One region of the Comamonas sp. AG1104 genome, then DNA from elsewhere that is predicted to be linked to it. Evidence: riboswitches for the same ligand, from Rfam matches in the RefSeq annotation. Region 1 holds a riboswitch; each other region holds the start of a gene.
What was found. A riboswitch is a leader RNA that binds a small molecule or an ion and turns the genes downstream of it on or off. The one in region 1 is predicted to bind glycine.
Positions count from the first base shown of each region.

Region 2: it holds a riboswitch for glycine, as region 1 does, so the genes downstream of both, gcvT (glycine cleavage system aminomethyltransferase GcvT) here and DFO48_RS20320 (trimeric intracellular cation channel family protein) in region 1, are expected to answer to the same signal.
Region 3: it holds a riboswitch for glycine, as region 1 does, so the genes downstream of both, DFO48_RS07120 (D-amino acid dehydrogenase) here and DFO48_RS20320 (trimeric intracellular cation channel family protein) in region 1, are expected to answer to the same signal.

Region 1 covers NZ_QQAS01000007.1:239,638-243,993, forward strand. The annotation lists gene mnmC (FAD-dependent 5-carboxymethylaminomethyl-2-thiouridine(34) oxidoreductase MnmC) at 1-876, opposite strand, end outside; gene DFO48_RS20320 (trimeric intracellular cation channel family protein) at 1,040-1,705, opposite strand; glycine riboswitch at 1,758-1,877, opposite strand; glycine riboswitch at 1,891-1,983, opposite strand; gene DFO48_RS20325 (hypothetical protein) at 2,359-2,748, shown strand; gene DFO48_RS20335 (glycosyltransferase family 39 protein) at 3,505-4,356, opposite strand, start outside.
Region 2 covers NZ_QQAS01000001.1:617,701-622,056, reverse strand. The annotation lists gene DFO48_RS02720 (MBL fold metallo-hydrolase) at 1-313, shown strand, start outside; gene DFO48_RS02715 (energy transducer TonB) at 327-905, shown strand; glycine riboswitch at 994-1,103, shown strand; glycine riboswitch at 1,123-1,248, shown strand; gene gcvT (glycine cleavage system aminomethyltransferase GcvT) at 1,313-2,449, shown strand; gene gcvH (glycine cleavage system protein GcvH) at 2,572-2,946, shown strand; gene DFO48_RS02700 (hypothetical protein) at 2,994-3,545, shown strand; gene gcvP (aminomethyl-transferring glycine dehydrogenase) at 3,636-4,356, shown strand, end outside.
Region 3 covers NZ_QQAS01000002.1:543,337-547,692, reverse strand. The annotation lists gene DFO48_RS07125 (amino acid permease) at 1-882, opposite strand, end outside; glycine riboswitch at 1,426-1,525, shown strand; gene DFO48_RS07120 (D-amino acid dehydrogenase) at 1,697-2,965, shown strand; gene DFO48_RS07115 (DMT family transporter) at 3,121-4,053, opposite strand.

The sequences.
Region 1 (4,356 bases):
CGAAATATGCGGGCAAAACAAGCCGGCTGGCAGGCCTGATGCTCCTGCTGCAGGCTCGGCCGCCGCATCCAGCACCGTCACCTCCCAGCCGCGCCTGGCCAGACTGGCGGCAGCGGCGGCACCAGCCAGGCCCGCACCCAGCACCAGGCAGCGGCCGGCCTGGCCCACGGGCGCAGGCAGGCCGTCCGGGCGATGGCGCGGCTCCCATGCCGGGTTGTAGGCTGCATGCAGGTTATGGCGCTTGGGCGGCACGCCGGCGCGCTTCTTGACTTCGAAGCCCTGAGCCTTGAGTGCCTGGCGCACATGGCCGGCCACGCACCAGGTGGCCAGCTGTGTGCCCCGGCGGCAATGGCGGGCAATGTTCTTCATGGCATCTTCATCCCACATCTCGGGGTTGAGCTGGGGGGAGAAACCATCCAGATATACGCTGTCCGCTGTCATCTGCTGCTTGCGCAGCATGGTCCCGGCATCGCCTATATAGAGCGTCAGCAGCACCTGGCCGTTGTCAAACGAGAGGCGATGCACGCCGGGCAGCAGTCCCCACCATTGCTCGGCCAGTTGTTCGCCAAGCGGGCGCAGCTCCTCATCGGCCGGCAGAAATGCGAGCAGATCCTCGCGCGAGACAGGGTAGGCCTCCACCGAGACAAAATGCAGAATGCGCGGGCGTCTGGGGTCGGCTTTCCATGCCGCCCAGGTGACCAGGAAATTCAGGCCGAAGCCAAAGCCGGTTTCCAGAATGCGCCACTGCGCTGCATCGGCCCAGGCAACTGGCAGATCGCAGCCACCGAGAAAAACCTGGCGTGCCTGGTCGAGGCCGCCGAACTCGCTGTGATAGCGATCGCCGAATCTGGAGCTATAGGGGGTGCCATCCGGCATCCATGTGATCGGTTCAGACATGGAAAGTGAAACTACATAGGTAATGCATGGCGCAGTCTAGGTCAGAGCAGCCAGGCAAGGGCCGCCCCGCAGTGATGGCTGCCTCCCCCTCCTGCGTAGCAAGAGAGGGGGAAGGCGCGCAGCGCCACAGGGGGAGTCTCGATCACTCCCAGCGCTGCTGGTACGAAAAAACCGGCAGGCGCCATTTGAAACGAATGGCGGCCAGACGGAAGGCCAGACCGCCGGCAAAACACACGATGGTGCTGATATTGGGGCTGACATCCAGATAGCGCAGGCCCAGGAACATCAGGCATACGGACAGCGACACGCTGGCATACAGCTCGCGGCGGAACACCACGGGGACCTGGTTGCAGAGCACATCGCGCAAGATGCCGCCGCTGATGCCGGTAATCATGCCGGCCATGATGATGACGATGGTCGGGTAGCCCAGCTCCAGCGCGGTATTGCAGCCGATCAGCGAAAAGGCGATCAGTCCCATGGCGTCCAGCAGCAAAAACACCTGCTTGAGCCTGTGCATATGGCGTGCAATCACGGTGGTCAGCAAACCGAAGCTGATGACCAGATACACATATTCAGGGTGCTGGGTCCAGCCGATGGGGTAGTGGCCCAGCACCATGTCGCGGATGGTGCCGCCGCCCAGGGCAGTGACAAAGGCGATGACGACGACGCCGAAGATATCCATATTGCGCCGGCCAGCGGCGAGTGCGCCGGACATGGCTTCGGCGGTAATGGCCACCAGATAGATGACCAGCATGACGGTGAAGTTGGAGGCCTGGAACGAGTCCAGCAAAGAGACGGAAGGAAGCATGAAGGCACTTGAAAATAGACCAGCCACTCACATCGGCGGGAGTGTCCGGCTTGCCTCTCCCGCTGTCCTTTTACCTGAGAGTTGCGCATGAGCACCTTCGCGGTGGACATGCTTGCCCCTTCGGTGAGCCCTGCAGACTTGTGGTTGCGGGCTGCTCTCCAGTTGGCGATATCCGGGTCCTGTCAGACCCACCTGCGGTACTTATTGCCTGAGCGATTATGGGAGTTTGCGCCTTCGGCGGGAACCCTCGAAAGGCTCCGCTCTCCCGCGGGATGGGCGCGATTCTAGCTAGTTTCAGCGACTTTATTCGGGTTAATACCTGTATTGGTGTGTTTCTGCGGCTGCCAGCACGGGGTGCGGAGGGCCGGTCTGAATCTGCCATGGCGCGCACAGGCGCGCGTCTTCGTCTTCGTCTGTGAAACAGTCCGCCATAAAAAACGCATACGCACGACATCGAAGCCCAAAAAACGCAAAGCTCGTCGCAACGAAGGCCATTGCGCTTCGTTTGGCCAGCGCTGCGCCGCAACAAAGCATCCCCACGGCCATTTTTAAGACTCTTCTTATTTCGCTCGTTCGAGTCCGTTCCTAGCCTTGTTCATTCCAGATCAAACGGTCACTGCGAACCTCGGCGTTCGCGCAAGGCCGCAGCGTGTTTGCTCACGCGTGCAAAAGGGGATGGGATGCGATGGAGATTGGTTTCGCTCGGTGGAAAGACGGTTGAAGTGATTCCTGCAACCAGTGCGGGGCGCTCTGCTGATTTCTTTATCGACGGCACGAAATACGAACTCCAAACGATGAGCAACGTGGCCAACCAGACCTCCGATGGGCTCTCCAAATCGCTATCAAGCACGATCATGGATGCGCGAGGGCAGTCGGGCAACATCATCATTGATGCGCGTGGTCAGGCGGGAATGACGCCAGAGATTGCTGAACGGGGGATTGGGCGGGCATTTGGAAATGACAGCCGCAGTGGCTCGAAAATCCAGGGTGTGACGGTGATTACGTCGCAAGGTACTGTGTTTGTGCAGAGGGTTTCGCAATGATCAATGGTTATCCAACAGAGGAAGAGTTGCGAAATCGCATCACGAGGCAGCTGGGGTGGCGCGGACCAACGGATACTGTCGTCCTGTTATGGCATGGGTATTTAGCCGCTCTCTTGGAATGGGGGGTCATAGAGGTTCATTTGTATGACAGTTTGTCGAAGTTGCTTCCACCTATGGGCAGCAAAGAACAGAGTGAGTTATTCGCAGATGAACCACTAAGCCCCGAGCGAGAACGCGAGATAGACGAATATCTGCGTCAGAGCGAGAGTCTCAAAAGCTAGGTGCGTGCCGCGCAGAGCATCAATAGCAGCCAAGTCCGGGCAGGTCTGCGGGGTAACTTTGCTTACGCAAAATTAACTTAACGGTCTGCTTGGCAAAGTAGCCGCAGTCACTACGCTCGCGCTCCGTTTGGTACGGCTACCGCTGCGGACGCGGCCCTTGCGCCCTTGGTGTTTACCAAACCTCCGTTATGTATTGCGCCCCTTGTCCTGCGAGTGGGGCCCATGGCTCACTGCGTGTAGCCAAGAGCCACCCGCTTAAACATCCATATCTTGAGGAGATAGGCATTTGCATGGATGGAGATGTTCATAACAATTCGGTCTGCGCTAACAGCCATTAGCGGCTCTGCACCCTTACCCCGACACCTGTATACATACAAGCGGCTCTAGTGATGTGGTGGCCCTCTATCAGTCACTCGGCGGAGGCGTGCTTGGCTCGGATAAAAGCGAAGACTGAGGTTGATACAGGGTCGACTAATCAATGCACGATGGGAGAAGGTGCTGTGCAAGCGGTGTTAGGTGTGCAAAGCCAAACAGCGCGAGAACCCAGCTCAAGCATCGGTTTGATACCAGATAGCGATGGTGTCATCTGCTTCGCAGACTCGGGCTCTCCAACAACCCATACCCGGTGTTTGGTTGTGCACAAAGCATGGTTTGCATCCTGTTTTTCAAGGAGTAAATGGCTTGCGCTATTTGGAGAGAATGCTGCGGCATCCAGCAGTTCCTTCCTCCAGTTGTCGGACTTTGATGCTTTGGCGGCTTGCCAGTCATCGACGACCCAAGGGATCTGGCCTGTGTGCATGTAGAAAGGAGCGCCGTAGTACAACTGTCCGAGCATCATGATCCGATCGTCGGGCTGCACCGGCAGCGCGGCCAGGCGGTCCCAACGAGCTTTCTGTGGAACACCTTTGGTGCCGAAGCCGATAGCCAGCGCCGTGCAAAGAGCCGCCGAAGCTCCAATAGTGAGAGCGAGCTTGGGTCTCACCCGTAGTACGTTCGACCCATCACCATCGAGAGTCGTTTGCCAGACTCGGGCGATCAGGTAGGCCAGAGGTGGAAGTGCCGGCAGCACATAGCCCACGATCTTGCTGCTGGGAATTGAAAAGAAGGCCACCACAGCCAACAGCCAGACCACCATATACCGATCGAGGCTCGTTTGAGCAGGGTGTGAGTCAGATTTGGGCATGAACTCTTGCTGAGCCCGCCATTGCCTGAACAGCATATAGATTCCAGCCAGAGTCCATGGAAGACATGCAAGTGCGATCACCGCCAGGTAGAACCACCATGGCTGCGGGTTGTTGAAGCCCGTTTCGGTGTAGCGCTGGAAATG
Region 2 (4,356 bases), on a different contig from region 1:
GGAGACCGGAGCCTACGACGCCCACTGGCCCTATGTCCATATGCATCCGGCCCAGACCATGCAAGCCCACCGGGATCTCGGCGGCCAATGGCTGCTGCCCATACACAACGGCACTTTCAACCTCGCCATGCATGCCTGGTGGGATCCCTTCGAGCAAATTCTGAGTCTGGGCAGGCAGCACGGCATAGAGATCGCCACGCCCATGATGGGCGAGCGCCTGGACCTGAGCGCTCCGCATGCCGGCTCGGCCTGGTGGCGTGCCTGTGCCGAGGTCGATATCAAAGGACTGGATCTGCGCCCTGCGCAACCCTGAAAATGCTGCCGACATGGCCGACAATGCCCTCATGGACATTTCGCGCACTTCACACCTTGCCGCAGCCCTGGCCACCTTGCTGCTCGGTGCCTGTTCCCACCTCTCCGATGGCAGTCAGCCCAAGCTGCCTCCGGATGCCGGCACCCCGAGCACGGTTTCCGAGCGGCCGGAGCCGACGCCGGCTCCGTCATTGAACACGCAGCGCAAGCGGTCACAGAGCATGGAATGGCCCGCCTGGATCAATGCAGATTGCACACCCCCCGCCCAGCTCGATCAGCAACCCCGGCCACGCCGCCACACCACGCCCTCCATCAGCGCCCACTGGTTTCCGAACGGGCTGGAAACCACGGTGGTCTTCCGCCTGGAAGTCACGGCTCAGGGTCAGCTCGGCCGTGTGGCCTATCAACCTGCCGATGCCGATCCCCGCATCGTGAATTCCATCATGCGCTCGCTCAAGCTCTGGAAGTTCAAGCCCGGCATGCGCCAGGGCCAGCCCGTGGCAGCCTGCTTCGAGCAGCCCTATCAGTTGGTGTTTCCACGCCAGGAGATTGAGCTCCCCGAGCCTCCATCCTTGAATACCGAGACACGATGAGCGCACAGGCCCAATCCCGGCGATCTGTGCTCGAAAACCCCAAAATCCACTAATTGCGGTGGTGCAGGCACCCTGCCCGCCGCTAGAATCGCCAACGTCAGGAGAGAGTGCCTGCAGCTTGAAGCTGCCTTGCACCGCCGAAGGCGCAGACCCCCACCCGGAGTCAAAACGCTCAGGCAAAAGGACTGACAAACGCTGCAAGGTGTGCGAGCCTGCAGCGTCCCTTGCTGGAGAGAGATGCAGGCCGTCATTTCGTATGTGCGCCAGCATCCACCGAAGGAGCAAACTGTCCGCGAAAGCAAAGACAGTGAATCTCTCAGGTAAAGCGGACAGCAGGGCAAGCCCGCCAAGCATGGCCCAGTCATGCATGGCCACTCATTTGGTTTTGACCACCGGAGCGCTTGCCTGTGACTGCTGCTGCCACTTCTTCCGATCTGCGTTCCACGCCGCTGTTTGCCCTGCACCAGAAACTGGGTGCCCGCATGGTGCCGTTTGCCGGCTACTCCATGCCCGTGCAATACCCTCAAGGCCTGATGGCCGAGCATCTGCACACGCGCAAGGCCGCCGGCCTGTTCGATGTCTCGCACATGGGCCAGTTGCTGTTGCGCGGCCCCGATGCCGCCGCCGCGCTCGAATCGCTGATGCCCGTCGATGTCATCGACCTGGGCCTGCACAAGCAGCGCTACGGACTGCTGCTCGATGAGCAAGGCGGCATTCTCGACGACCTGATGTTCGTCAATCGCGGCGATGATCTGTTCCTCATCGTCAACGGCGCCTGCAAAGAGGCCGATATCACCCATATCCAGAGCGGCATCGGTAACCGCTGCGAGGTCGTCCCACTGCCCGAGCGCGCCCTGCTGGCCCTGCAAGGCCCGCAAGCCGCTGCGGCCCTCTCGCGTCTGATTCCCGGTGTGACGCAACTGGTCTTCATGACCGGCAATCACTTTGACTGGCAAGGCCATGCGCTCTACATCACGCGCAGCGGCTATACGGGCGAGGACGGCTTTGAAATCTCCCTGCCCGGAGAAGCAGCCGAAGCCTTTGCCCAAGCTCTGCTGGCCCAGCCCGAGGTGGCCCCCATCGGTCTGGGCGCGCGCAACTCGCTGCGCCTTGAAGCCGGACTTTGCCTGTACGGCAACGACATAGACACCAGCACCACCCCGGTGGAAGCCGCGCTGAACTGGGCCATGCAGAAGGTGCGCCGCAGCGGCGGCGAGCGCGAGGGCGGCTTTCCCGGTGCGGCCATCGTGCTGGAGCAATTGCAGAACCCTCAGTCGCTGCGCCGCAAGCGCGTGGGCCTGATCGCGCTGGAGCGCATTCCCGTGCGCGAGCCCGCCGTGCTGGAAAACATGGACGGACAGCATATCGGCCACATCACCAGCGGCCTGCTCAGCCCCACGCTCAACCAGCCCGTGGCACTGGCCTATGTCGAGCCCGACTACGCCGCCATTGATACGGAAATCTTCGCCATGGTGCGCGGCAAGCCCGTGCCCATGAAGGTGGTCGCCACGCCATTCGTTCCCACCCGCTACTACCGCGGCTAGGTCTGCCGCCGTGCATGAGACGGGCCACTTTGCCAAACAGCCGCCAGAACACCGCTAAAGTGCGAACTGGACCTTTCTCAAACAACACCCGATTCCCCTGAATCCCCCATCTGGAGCTTTCCATGAGCATCAAGTATTCCAAAGAACACGAGTGGATCAACGCCGCTGACACCAATGCCGCCATCGTCGGCATCACCGTACACGCACAGGATGCGCTGGGCGATGTGGTGTTTGTGGACCTGCCTGCCGTGGGATCCTCCTTCAAGGCCGGCGATGTGGCTGGCGTGGTCGAATCCGTCAAGGCCGCTGCCGATGTCTACATGCCCGTGACCGGCGAGATCGTCGAAGTCAACGAAGCCCTGCGCGATGACCCGTCTCTCGCCAACAGCGACCCACTGGCCGCGGGCTGGTTCTTCAAGGTCAAGATGAGCAATGTGGGCGAGCTCGAAGCTCTGATGGAAGAGACCGCCTACAACGACTTCGCCAAGGACAACTAAGCGTATCAACGGCCCTCGCATTGCGAAGGCCGTTTTTGCATGCAGCCATGAGCACCATTCTGTATTTCGACGATCCGGACATCGGTCTCGCCCGCGAGACCAGCCACCCGACCTTTGCGCGCATCGCGGCCCAGGACTTCTATTACGACTGCGGTGACGACTTCAGCCCCTTCGGCAACGATGATGGCAGCGACACGCTGGCCGCACTTGAAGAGTGGTACCAGGAGCAGACGGGCGGCAAGCCCGCCAAGGCGCTGCGCTTTCTGCGTCAGCAACTGAGCGACTGGGATCTGCCCGTGCCCCAGGACATGCTGGCTCAAGACGAAGCTGCCAAGGCCCAATGGATGGCCAGCGACGACATGAACCAGATCTATCTGCGCTCGGTCTGTCGCGCCCACGTGGCCACCGCCTTTGGTCAGCTCAAGATCACAGGCAGCATCGATGCCGATCTGCACCAGCAAGCCCTGCTTGCCCTGGCCTGCCAGCAATGGCTGAACACCGTGGCGCGCAGCAAATATCCCGATTGGGAATATGCCGACCAGGAAAGCGAACGCCTGGCCCTGATGAACACCGCGCTGGAACAAGCCAGCACTGCTTGAAGCACCGGCCGTATGCCTTCAGGCATACGGCATTCACGCATGCCTGGCATGCAAACCGTCAGTCACAGTATTTGAGAATAGGTCCCTCCCATGCTGATGTCGCCTCCCGCCCCCGTCGCTTCGCTGGAAGCGCTGGAAAACAGCCAAGAATTCATCCCCCGTCATATAGGCCCGGACGCCGATGAGCAGCAAAAAATGCTGGCCGCCATCGGCAAGCCATCGCTGGACGCCTTGATCCGCGATGTGATGCCCGACTCCATCGCTCGCGCCAGGCCCATGGATCTTCCGCCGCCGATTACTGAAGCCGCTGCGCTGGCCGAACTCAAGGCCATCGCCAGCAAGAACCAGGTGCTGAAGAGCTTTATCGGCCAGGGCTATTACGGCACGCACACGCCGGGCGTCATCCTGCGCAACATCCTCGAGAACCCCGCCTGGTACACGGCCTACACTCCCTACCAGGCCGAAATCTCACAAGGCCGCATGGAGGCGCTGGTCAACTTCCAGACCATGGTGACCGACCTGACCGGCATGCCGATTGCCAATGCTTCCATGCTGGACGAGGCCACGGCAGCCGCCGAGGCCATGGCGCTGGCCAGGCGCTCTGTCAAATCCAGAAGCCATCGCATCGTGCTGGCCGGCGATCTGCACCCGCAAACGATTGAAGTCATCGAGACCCGCGCCCGGCCGATCGGCATCGAAGTGGTGATCGCCAACAGCCAGCAGGAGTGGGATGCCGCGCTGGCGGGCGACCTGTTTGCCGCCGTCATCCAGTACCCGGCCTCCAGCGGCTGGATCGTGGACTGGAAGGCCG
Region 3 (4,356 bases), on a different contig from region 1:
GAACGGGCTCACGGCGATATCGGCCACATCGGTGCGCAGCAGTTGCGGATCGGTATAGGGAATCAGAAAGCCGATGACGACAATCGCCAGCACATAGAACAGCAGGATGCGCCAGAACACCTGGCGAATCGCACGCGGCACGTTCTCGCGCGGGTTCTCGGATTCTCCTGCCGCCACGCCCACCAGCTCTGTGCCCTGGAAGGAATAGGCCACGATCATGGCCACGCCCACAAAGGTCGCGAAATTGCCGACGAATGGCGCATCGCCCGTGGTCCAGTTCTCGAAACCGGGCACATGGCCGTTGCTGATGATGCCGAACAGAATCAGCACGCCGGTGATCAGAAAGGCCACCACGGCCAGCACCTTGATCAGCGCGAACCAATATTCGGCCTCGGCAAAGCCGCGCGCGGAAAACGCGTTCAGCCCCACCATCAGCAGCAGGAACAGGCCGCTCCATAGGATGCCTGGCACATTGGGAAACCAGTAGGCCATGACCAGTTGCGAGGCCACCAGGTCCACCGCCACCACCACAGCCCAGCTGAACCAGAAGTTCCAGCCCAGCGCAAAGCCGAAGCCGCGATCCACATAGCGCGAGGCATAGGTCGAGAAGGAACCGGCCACCGGCATGAAGGCAGCCAGCTCGCCCAGGCTGGTCATGATGTAGTACACCATGATGCCGATGAGCAGATAGGTGAGCACGGCTCCGCCCGGGCCGATCTGGGCAATGGCCGAGCCGGAGGCCACGAACAGGCCCGTGCCGATGGCGCCGCCAATGGCGATCATGCTCAGGTGGCGCTGCTTGAGCACCCGGTGCAAGCGGGGCTGCTTATCGTCACCATCGCCAGTCGGCGCGAGCTGCTGGCTTGAGTTGGGTTGGGACATAAATGTCTTGTTGTAATGGTTTGCGCCCATCCAGACAAAACACCCAACCATCCCGCAGGCGCTGCGACAGGCAACGCAAAAAGGCGACCATGACGGTCGCGGTCAACAAGGACAAAGGAACGAAGCCATGACAGCAGAACGCCATGGCGGATAGGCCAGTTGCATCCTGAATCGGCAGCCACCCCAGTCGGGCGCTTCAATGGCAAAGCGGTGATATCGCCGGGCCAATTGACAGGCAAAGACGATATTTTGCCCAAATACACCAACCTCCATAAGCCGCTGTGCCAATGCAGGGGCTGACTCTGGGGCTGCTCGGGCGTACTTGACAGAGCTTATTGCTATGAACTTAGAAGCACATTGCTATTGAATACATTCATTTTCAAAGGCAAAAAATCAATATTTCATTGAAGGATAAGCGGTAAGTGCTATCAAATATCGCAGACCCGACATGATCAGCCATGGCCGCCCCCTGACGCAGAACTCTAGTAAACCCGTATATCCAGGCGCCGCCGTTCTTCCTACATTTGCCCACAGGCTCTCAGCCCGGTGATGCCGAGAGAGACTGCAGCGCAAACTTGGCGCATGCAGCGCCGAAGGAGCAACCGCCCCGGAAACTCTCAGGCCAAAGGATCGGCATCGCTTTCACACACTCTGAAGAATGTCCGGACGTCATCGTCCGCCGGGCATACCGAAGGAGCAAGCGAGCAGCGCCGCAAGGCCCTGCCTCGTGAATCTCTCAGGTCCAGAACAGAGGGGGCGTCCGCTGCGCATGTTGCGCACGGGCTCCACCCTTGACGCATCTGGAATCTGAATCATGAAGACAATCGCCGTCATCGGCGGTGGCATCACGGGCGTGACCACCGCCTACGCCCTCGCACGCCGCGGATTTTCCGTCACCCTGTTCGAGAAGCAGCGCTATGCCGCCATGGAGACCTCGTTCGCCAATGGCGGCCAGCTCTCGGCCTCGAACGCCGAGGTCTGGACCCATTGGTCCACCATCGTCAAGGGCCTCAAGTGGATGCTCAAGAGCGATGCTCCGCTGCTGCTCAACCCCAAGCCCAGCTGGCACAAGATTTCCTGGTTCTGCCAGTTTCTCGCTGCCATCCCCCATTACGAGAAAAACACCGTGGAGACCGCCAGGCTGGCGATTGCGGCACGCGAGCACCTGTTTGACTGGGCAGCCAGCGAAGGCATTGACTTCGATCTGAAGCAAAAAGGCATCTTGCATATCTACCGCGACCGAGCAGGCTTTGAGCATGCGGGCAAGGTTTCCCAGTTGCTGGCCAAAGGCGGGCTGGAGCGCCGCGCCGTCACGCCCGATGAAATGAAGGCCATCGAGCCGACCCTGTCCGGAACCTTCTATGGCGGCTACTTCACCGAGAGCGACTCCACCGGCGACATCCACAAGTTCACCAGCGGCCTTGCCGCCGCCTGCGAGCGACTGGGCGTGCAATGCCGCTACGGTCAGGAAATCGTGTCGGTGGACAGCAATGGCAAGCAGGCCAGCGTGACCGTGCGCCAGGGTCTGGAAACCGAAACGTCGACCTTCGACGCCATGGTGGTCTGCGCAGGCACGGCCAGCCGCGCGCTGGCCGCCCAGCTCGGCGACAGCGTCAACATCTACCCGGTCAAGGGCTATTCCATCACGGTCAATCTGCCGGACGAAGCCAGCCGCGCCGCAGCTCCCTTGGTGAGCCTGCTGGACGACGAGACCAAGCTGGTCACCAGCCGCCTCGGCGAAGAGCGCTTCCGAGTTGCCGGTACGGCGGAGTTCAACGGCTACAACAAGGACATCCGCGCCGACCGCATCCGCCCGCTCATCGAATGGGTGCAGCAGTGCTTCCCGGGCGTCAGCACGCGCAGCGTCGTGCCCTGGGCGGGCCTGCGCCCCATGATGCCGGACATGCTGCCGCGCGTGGGCCCTGGCAACAAGCCCGGCGTGTTCTACAACACCGGCCACGGCCATCTGGGCTGGACCTTGTCGGCCGTCACCGCCGACATGGTCGGCGATGTCGTGCTGCAGTCCATGGGCAGCGCCAGCAGGCAGTCCCGGCCGGCCACGCTGACCACCGCCAGCGCCTGATAGCTAATTCAAGGAACTGCACCAACAAGCACGGCATCGCGCATCGTCGCTGCAGAAAGCTATTGATTCAGAAGCTTCTTGCGCTTTCTCATGTTTGATTTCAAAGACTTTTAGCTTTGAAAATGAGCACAGACAAGCGCAGGTAGCTCTTGAAATCAGAGCTGCAGACAGATCAGCACCAGGCCCAGCATCATCAGCGCCATGCCCAGCTTTTCCGTCAATGAGAGCTTCTCGCTGAACACCTTGCGCGAGACGATATAGCTGAACACCACCTCCACCATGCCCAGGGTGCGCACGGCAGCGGCCCCCTGCATGGCATAGGCGGTGAACCAGGCCAGCGATGCCGCAGCGCCCATGCTGCCGGCCAGCAGCGAGATGCGCCAGGCCTTGAAGATGGGACGCAGGCCCTGTTCATGGGTTCTGGCAATCCAGGCGCTCATGACGACAGACTGCATGGTCTGCGCGATCAGCACGCCCAAGGCCCCGGACAGCCAGGGCGAGCTCACGCCCAGTGTTGCGATCTCGACCGCGCCGCCGCGAAAGCCCACCGTGGCCAGCGCAAAACAGGCGCCGCAGATCAGCCCGTAGACCGAAGATTTGCTGGTCCAGGCCGAGAGCGTGAACAGTTGCCCGCGCGGCGGCAGCGACAGCATCAGCACGCCCACCGTGGCAAGCACCATGGCCAGCAGCGCCAGCCGGGTCGGCAACTCGTGCAGGAACATGGCGGCAAACAGTGCCACCTGCAGCACCTCGGTCTTGGACAGCGTGACCGCCACGGCAAAGTTGCGCTCCTTCATGGCCATGAGCAAGGCGACCGTGGCTGCGACCTGAAAGAGCGCACCAAGCGCAATCCAGCCCAGATAGGCGGCGCTGAACTTCGGCAGCACCAGGGAAGGATCGCCCAGCGCATACAGCGCCAGCAGATAGACGGCGGCGAACGGCAGGCCGTATAGAAAGCGCACCAGCGTGGCCGGCAGCGTACCGACCTGCGCCGTCAGCGAGCGCTGGGCTGTGTTGCGCACCGTCTGCGCCGCCGCCGCAAACAGCACCACTCCCACCCACAAATATTCCATTCCTATGCCCGACATGACACGCCTTCTCTTTCGTTAGCGCGCCAGCATAGCGCCGGCTGCCGGGCGGCGCTGACGTGATTCGTGCAGTGCACCCGCTTGAGCCAAGGCGACGCGAAGCGCGAGAGGCAACCGTCCTGATGGCGAGGCCTGCTTCCCCGCAAATAAACCACATATCCAGACCATTGCTGCATCTTTAGCTACAATTTCAGCCGGGTGCCCGCCGCACAAGGTGGCGATGGCAGGTGAATGTTCATGCGCAGGTCGGGCCGCCAGCGCGCCAGTCGTCTAGCAATGCAGACGGCACCAGCAGGCATTGCC